DNA from 2 places in the Serratia rubidaea genome. Region 1 is predicted to be linked to the other one. Evidence: predicted binding sites of a transcription regulator. Region 1 holds the regulator's gene; the other holds the start of a gene.
What was found. The regulator CRP, encoded in region 1, controls carbon source genes, mostly activating them, when cyclic AMP is high. The targets are predictions, from matches to a motif close to ATGTGANNNNNNTCACAT.

Region 1 (4,198 bases):
CCGCCATATCAGCTACTTCGGCCCGGAGGCCAACGACTTCGGCCTGCTGGAGCAGAGCTTTATCGAATACGGCAAAAGCGGCAGCGGCCGCTCGCGCAAATACCTGCATACCTATGACGAAGCGGTGCCCTACAACCAGGTGCCCGGCACCTTCACGCCGTGGGAGCCGTTGCCATCGCCGACCGACGTGCTGTTCTATGAAGGCCTGCACGGCGGCGTAGTGACCGACCAGCACGACGTGGCGCGCCATGTCGATCTGCTGGTCGGGGTGGTGCCCATCGTTAACCTGGAGTGGATCCAAAAGCTGATCCGCGATACCGGCGAACGCGGCCATTCGCGCGAAGCGGTCATGGATTCGGTGGTGCGCTCGATGGAAGACTACATCAACTACATCACGCCGCAGTTTTCCCGCACCCATATCAACTTCCAGCGGGTGCCGACGGTCGACACCTCCAACCCGTTCGCCGCCAAAGCCATCCCTTCGCTGGATGAAAGCTTTGTGGTGATTCACTTCCGCGGGTTGGATCAGATCGACTTCCCCTATCTGCTGGCGATGCTGCAGGGGTCATTTATCTCGCATATCAATACGCTGGTGGTGCCGGGCGGCAAAATGGGGCTGGCGATGGAGCTGATTATGGCGCCGCTGGTGCAGCGCCTGCTGGAAGGGAAAAAGATCGAATAGCGGCGCGCGCCTTACGGGCTTCGCACCCGGCGCACGCCGGGTGAAGTTATTCCACGGCGCGGATTTCAAAACTGTGGGTCACCGTTGCCGCCTGGCTCAGCATCAGCGATACCGAGCAGTACTTTTCGGCGGACAGATTGACCGCCCGCTCCACCACCTTGTCGCTCAGCCCTTTACCGCTGACGATAAAATGCAGATTGATCGCGGTAAAGGTGCGCGGCGCCTCTTCCCGGCGCTGTGAGCTGAGTTTTACCTCACAGTCGCGCACGTCGTTGCGGCCTTTTTGCAGAATCGACACCACGTCGATCGCGCTGCAGCCGCCCACCGACATCAGCACCATCTCCATCGGGCTCGGCGCTTTTTCCCCGGCATTCCCGTCCATTATCACCTGATGGCCCGACGCGGACTCACCGAGGAAGGTCAATCCTTCCACCCATTTCACTCTTGCCTGCATACTGCTCACTCCGGTTAATTTCTTAAAATCAGACTACGCTTTCGCACTAAAACTGGCAACGGAACCTGATGCTGGTCATGCTGAAGCGAGACAACAGAAGACACTCGCCTCACTCTATGCTACAAACAAACCGCAATAACTCTTTTTTGGACACCGATTTTTCAGGGATCTGCCCAAGGAAACGCATCTTCAGCGAGATGTTAACAGAATGTAGCTTGCAGCACCGTCAGCAAGTTAATATGCTAAGGGCAATAGCGTATTTTACGGCACGCCTCAAAACCTGTTTATAGCCCGCATGCATTACCGGTTATCAACGCGTTTAACAGGGATCTTTGATCCCTGTGTTACAAGGCAGCGATTACAACAGAGGATAATAGCGAATGGTTCTCGGCAAACCGCAAACAGACCCGACTCTCGAATGGTTCCTGTCTCATTGCCATATCCACAAATATCCATCCAAAAGTACGCTGATTCACCAAGGTGAAAAGGCCGAAACGCTCTACTACATCGTGAAAGGCTCCGTTGCGGTGCTGATTAAAGATGAAGAAGGTAAAGAGATGATCCTGTCCTACCTCAACCAGGGGGATTTCATCGGCGAGCTTGGATTATTTGAAGAAGGCCAGGAGCGCAGCGCCTGGGTGAGAGCAAAAACCGCCTGTGAAGTAGCTGAAATTTCCTATAAGAAATTCCGCCAGCTGATCCAGGTCAACCCGGATATTCTGATGCGCCTTTCCGCGCAAATGGCCAGCCGCCTGCAGGTCACCTCGGAGAAAGTGGGTAACCTCGCCTTCCTTGACGTTACCGGCCGCATTGCGCAGACCCTGCTGAACCTGGCGAAACAGCCGGACGCCATGACCCACCCTGACGGTATGCAAATTAAAATCACACGTCAGGAAATTGGTCAGATCGTCGGCTGCTCACGCGAAACGGTCGGCCGCATCCTGAAAATGCTGGAAGATCAAAACCTGATCTCCGCACACGGCAAAACCATCGTCGTTTATGGCACGCGTTAATTAATAAGAAAACGGCGCATACGCGCCGTTTTTTATGCTGACGGCAAGGGTAGCTTATGCCGCATTCACCACATCCTGCACCGCACGCTCAAAACGCGCCATCCCTTCTTCAATATCCTGCGGTTCAATCACCAATGACGGCGCAAAACGGATAACGTTAGGTCCGGCGTTCAGGATCATCACGCCATGCGCGGCCGCAGCCGCCAGGAAATCCCGCGCCTTATTCTGATAGGCCGCGCTAAGTTCAGCGCCGATCAGCAGCCCCATGCCGCGAATATCGCTGAACACGCCGTATTTCTCGGCCAACTGCTGCAGTTTGGCCACGTACAGCGCATGGCGCTGCGTAATGCCGTCCAGCACCTGCGGCGTATTGATCACCTCCAGCGCCGCCTCGGCCACCGCGCAGGCCAGCGGGTTGCCGCCGTAGGTGCTGCCGTGCGTGCCGACCTGCATGGCGGAGGCAATCTCCTCGGTGGTCAGCATCGCGCTGATCGGGAAGCCGCCGCCCAGCGCTTTGGCGGTGGTGAGAATATCCGGCGTCACGCCGTAGTGCATATAGGCAAACAGTTTGCCGGTACGTCCCATACCACTCTGCACCTCATCAAACACCAGCAGCGCCTGATGCTGGTCACACAGCGCGCGCACGCCCTGTAGGAACTCGGCGTCCACCGGCGTAATGCCGCCTTCGCCCTGAATCGGCTCCATCACCACCGCGCAGGTGCTGTCGTCCATCACCGCCTTGACCGCCGCCAGATCGTTGTACGGCACGTGCACGATATCGGCCGGCTTTGGCCCGAAGCCGTCGGAATATTTCGCCTGCCCGCCCACCGAGACGGTAAACAGCGTCCGGCCGTGGAAGGCGTTATAGAAGGCGATAATTTTGGTTTTATACGGACTGTGGCGGGTAATGGCATAGTGGCGCGCCAGTTTAAAGGCCGCCTCATTGGCTTCCGAGCCGGAGTTGACGAAAAAGACCCGGTCGGCAAAGGTGGCGTCAATCAGTTTGCTGGCCAGCCGCAGCGCCGGTTCATTGGTGAACACATTGCTGGTATGCCACAGGGTTTCGCTTTGCTGCTGCAGCGCCGCCACCAGCGCCGGGTGGCAGTGGCCCAATGCGGTAACGGCGATGCCGCCGGAGAAATCGATATACTCTTTCCCCTCGCTGTCCCACACGCGGCTGCCTTGGCCCTTTACCGGCACAAACTGCGCCGGTGCATAAACCGGCAAAATCACCTGATCGAACGTGCTGCGATTGACCGCATGTTTTTCCGTCATTATTGGGTTCCACCTCAAGAGATTGGTTTTTTAACGCCGCCACCAAAGTGACAATATAGTCATAAAATATGCATAAAAAACCAATCAAGGGCAAACCAAAATCATCGATAATGGCGAAAAACTTATAACCGATTAACTTTTAAGGAAATTACTCAGCAGCGCGTGCCCCTGCTCGCTGAGGATGCTCTCCGGATGGAACTGCACCCCTTCCAGCGCCAGCGTGCGATGGCGAATGCCCATGATCTCATCGCGCATGCCGTCGCGCTCGCTCCAGGCGGTCACCTCAAAACAGTCCGGCAACGTTTTGGCGTCCAACACCAGCGAATGATAGCGCGTTACCGTCAGCGGATTATTCAGCCCGCGAAAAACGCCGCTGTCCGTATGGCGAATCGCCGACGTTTTGCCGTGCATCACCTCACGCGCGCGCACCACATCGGCGCCAAATGCCTGCCCCAGCGCCTGATGCCCCAGGCAGACGCCCAGAATCGGCAGCCGGCCGGCAAAGTGCGCAATCGCCGCCAGCGAAATGCCGGCCTCGTTCGGTGTGCAGGGGCCAGGGGAGATCACCAGATGCTGCGGCGCCAGCCGGTCAATATCGGCCAGCTGCAGTTCATCATTGCGCTTTACCACCACCTCGGCGCCAAGCTCGCAGAAGTATTGATAAAGGTTGTAGGTAAAGGAGTCGTAATTATCGATCAGCAGCAGCATGGTAAACGTCAACAGTGAAACAGGACCTGATTATACCGCGTCGCGGCACAACTGCCTTTTTCCTTT
Region 2 (4,198 bases), 2.1 Mb from region 1:
AGATATTGCGGATGGTGGTCGGGCCGTCGGCAAACAGCGCGGCGGTCGCGATGGTCATCGCCGCATCCGGAATATGGTTCATGTCCATATCAATGCCCTTCAACACGCCGCGCCGGCACTCGATATAATCGTCCGCCCAGGTGATGTGCGCGCCCATTTTCTCCAGCACGTCGGCAAACTTGGTATCGCCCTGCACGCTGTTGCGGCCTATCCCGGTCACGCGCACCGTACCGCCCTTGATCGCCGCCGCCGCCAGGAAATAGGAGGCCGAAGAGGCATCCCCTTCCACCAGATAGTCTCCCGGCGAGCGGTAGGTCTGGCCGCCGGCGATATGGAACACGCGGTAGTCATCATGGCTGACGTCAACGCCGAAGGTTTTCATCAGGTGCAGCGTAATATCAATGTACGGCTTGGAGACCAGCTCGCCTTTAATATGAATATGCGTATCCTGCTGCGCCAGCGGCGCGGTCATCAGCAGCGCGGTGAGAAACTGGCTGGAGACGCTGCCGTCAACGGTGACATCGCCGCCGCGGAAGCCGCCGCGCAGGCGCACCGGCGGATAATCCGTCTGCTCCAGATAATCAATCTGCGCGCCGCCCTGCCGCAGCGCATCCACCAGATGGCCGATCGGCCGCTCTTTCATCCGCGGTTCGCCCGTCAGCACCACGTCTCCGGCGCCCAGACACAGCGCGGCGGCCAGCGGACGCATGGCGGTGCCGGCATTGCCGAGAAACAGCTCCAGCGGCTGCGCGGCCTGCAGCGGCCCGGCAACGCCGGTGACCGTGCACTCGGTGCGATCGGCGGAAAGCTGATAGCTGACCCCCAGCGCCTGCAGCGCGTTCAGCATATGCCGAACATCGTCGCTGTCCAGCAGGTTGGTTAAGCGGGTCGTACCCTGCGCCACTGCCGCCAGCAGCAGAGCCCGATTGGATACGCTCTTGGAGCCGGGTAAGTTGACGGTGCCATTGACCAGGGCAACCGGTTGTAACGTCAGGGAATCCACCATGTGAAAAAATACTCTCCAGATCTGATAAACGAAACGGCCCCGGTAATCTTGCCGGAGCCGCTTTAATGCAACAACAGCCAGTGTTCCCCGCCGAAGCGGGAAACGGCGATTAACCGTGGCGACGCTCGAAGTCCGCCATAAAGTCGGTCAATGCCTGTACGCCGGCCAGCGGCATCGCATTATAGATAGAGGCACGCATGCCACCAACAACGCGGTGCCCCTTCAGCGCCTGCAGGCCGAGGGCCTCGGCTTCGCGGAGGAACTCGCCGTCCAGCGCGCCGTCGGCCAGCTGGAATGGAACGTTCATCCAGGAACGGTTGGACGGTGCCACCCGGCTGCGATAGAAGTCGGAATTGTCGATAGCGGCGTACAGCAGTTCGGCCTTGGCCTGGTTGCGTTTTTGCATTTCGATCAGGCCGCCCTGCTCTTTCAACCATTTGAACACCAAGCCGGACAGATACCAGGCAAACGTCGGCGGGGTGTTGAACATCGAGCCGTTCTCAGCCAGCACGGTGTAATCCAGAATGGACGGCACTTCACGCCGCGCTTTGCCCAGCAGGTCTTCACGCACGATCACCAGCGTCAGCCCCGCCGGACCGATGTTTTTCTGCGCGCCGGCGTAGATAACGCCAAAGCGGCTGACGTCCAGCGGACGGGAAAGAATGGTGGAGGAGTAGTCGCCGATCACCACTTTATCGCCGAAGTCCGGCGTTTCATCGATGGCGATGCCGTCGATGGTTTCATTCGGGCAGTAATGCACGTAGGCCGCATCGTCGCTCAGCTGCCATTCGCTCATCGGCAAAATGGCGGACAGGCCGTCGACCTCGGTCTTCACATCAATTGCATTCGGCGTACAGTATTTCTGCGCTTCTTTAATCGCGCTCTGCGCCCAGTAGCCGCCGTCGATGTAGTCGGCGCTGGCGTTGTCGCCCAGCAGGTTCAGCGGCAGCGCGGCGAACTGCGCGCGCGCGCCGCCGTGGCAAAACAGCACTTTGTAGTTCGAGGGGATGTTCAGCAGGTCACGCAGATCCTGTTCGGACTGCTCGGCAACTGCGATAAACTCCTTACTGCGGTGACTGATTTCCATCACCGATGTTCCGAGGCCGTGCCAGTTACAGAGTTCCTGTTCCGCGCGACGCAAAACTTCCACCGGCAGCATTGCCGGGCCAGAACTAAAATTATAAACCTGAGTCATTTCCCCTCACCACATTCACTTATTTCGCCAGGTTTGCCTGGCTGACCGAATACGCCCGAGGCCGGATAAGTGTGACATCCAGCACATCGGTTTTATCACTCGCGCCTCCCGGCTGCAACGCTTATTCTGCCGCGCAAAGAAAATGGCTGACGCCCGGCTCCGCGCCGTCGCCCTGCGAACCACTTTTTTTCGGCAAAAAATCAATGACGGCGGCTAATTCAGCGGGTTATAGCAGATTTTTGTGCTGCATTTTCGCCTCAGGCAGGCTCATTTATTAGCCGTCCGCCACGGCCGGCAAGCGGCGAAAAAAGGGCCGTCACGGCCCTTGTGCACCACGGCTGTCAGTACTGATTAAACATCTGCTGAATCTGCGCCGCATCCCGGGTCTGCGTCAGCGCCAGCTGCAGCAGAATACGCGCTTTCTGCGGGTTCAGGGTGCCGGCGGCGACAAAACCGTATTTGGCGTCGTCGATCTCCGCATCCTCCGTGGTGGCGCCGGTCGGCACGCGGGAAGAGCGCACGACGGCCACGCCCTGGTGCGCCGCGGTCGCCAGCGTATCGAACAGCGTTTTATACAGGTTGCCGTTACCGACGCCGGCGCTGACGATGCCCTGATAGCCGTCCTCGATCAGCGCTTTGGCCGGCGCATCCGACGCGCTGGCATAGCTGTAGACGATGCCGACCTTCGGCAGAGCGTCCAGTTTACTGACGTCAAACGGCGTGGCGCGGGTATGCTTGCGCTGCGGCATGCGTTGATAATCAACCTTGCCGTTGTGGATAGAGCCCAGCGGGCCATAGTTCGGCGACTGGAAGGTCTGTACCGCCGTGGTGCTGGTTTTGGTCACGTCGCGCGCGTCCAGCACGCTGTCATTCATCGCCACCAGCACGCCGCGTCCGGCCGACTGCTTGTCCGCCGCAGTCACCACCGCGTTGTAAAGGTTGAACGGCCCGTCGGCGCTCATCGCCGTCGCCGGGCGCATCGCGCCCACCATCACCACCGGTTTGTCGCACTTCACCGTCAGATCGAGAAAATAGGCGGTTTCTTCCAGCGTGTCGGTGCCGTGAGTAATCACAAAGCCATCGGTTTTGCCGCAGTCGGCATTAATTTTCTTTGCCAGCGTCAGCCAGACCTCATCGTTCATATCCTGCGAACCGATATTAACGATCTGTTCCCCCTGAACGTCCGCCACCTCTTTCAGCTGCGGCACGGCGCTGACCAGCGCCTCTACGCCCAACTGGCCCGCCTGATAATTGGATTTGGTGGCCGACTCGCCGCCGCCGGCAATGGTGCCGCCGGTCGCCAGAATAGTGACCGACGGCAGCGCCAGCGCAGAACCGCTGACGCCGGCCAGCAACAGCGCCAGAAAACTCCGTTTGCACGTTTTCATTATATTCCCCCGCATTAATTAACCCGCTGAATTATCATCTTTCTCATAATAAAAACCGTGATAGCGACGGCGCTTTGTAAAGGCATCATTCGCACCCTGCGGCAAGTTTAGTCTGACTGGTGAGAAGAAACGGACGGGATTATGCGGCATAGTGACCGCGGGCATACGGCGGTGATAACAAAGAAAAACCGCCAAACGCGGAGGCGTTCGGCGGTGGGTGGCGGCTAATTAACGCTGCGGCAACGCGTAGGCAATAATGTAATCGCCCACGTCCGGCGAGTGGCTGCTGCCCCCGGCGGAGATCACCACATACTGTTTACCGGTTTTCGGCGACTGATAAATCAGCGGCGCGGCGACGGCGCCGACCGGCAGCCGTGCTTTCCACAGCTCTTTGCCGGTTGCCGAATCCAATGCGCGCAGATAGTAATCCTGCGTGCCGGCAAAGAACACCAGTCCGGAGGCGGTGGACGTCGGGCCGCCCAGCGTCGGCATCCCCAGCGGGATTGGCATATGGGTTTTCATCCCCAGCGGACCGGTGTCCTGCACCGAGCCCATCGGCACCTGCCACACCAGCTTTTTGCTGTGCAAATCGATGGCGGTCATGGTGCC

Region 2: serC (3-phosphoserine/phosphohydroxythreonine transaminase) is a predicted target of CRP. The motif match lies at 2,271-2,288, and genes of this name have one in related genera.

The regions. Positions count from the first base shown of each region.
Region 1 is NZ_CP065640.1:1,147,214-1,151,411, forward strand. Features, by position in the region: gene I6G83_RS05365 (phosphoribulokinase) at 1-682, shown strand, start outside; gene I6G83_RS05370 (OsmC family protein) at 729-1,136, opposite strand; gene crp (cAMP-activated global transcriptional regulator CRP) at 1,517-2,149, shown strand; gene argD (bifunctional acetylornithine/succinyldiaminopimelate transaminase) at 2,204-3,424, opposite strand; gene I6G83_RS05385 (aminodeoxychorismate synthase component II) at 3,557-4,132, opposite strand; gene I6G83_RS05390 (hypothetical protein) at 4,163-4,198, opposite strand, start outside.
Region 2 is NZ_CP065640.1:3,222,061-3,226,258, reverse strand. Features, by position in the region: gene aroA (3-phosphoshikimate 1-carboxyvinyltransferase) at 1-1,006, opposite strand, end outside; gene serC (3-phosphoserine/phosphohydroxythreonine transaminase) at 1,116-2,201, opposite strand; gene ansB (L-asparaginase 2) at 2,543-3,589, opposite strand; gene I6G83_RS15075 (membrane-bound PQQ-dependent dehydrogenase, glucose/quinate/shikimate family) at 3,818-4,198, opposite strand, start outside.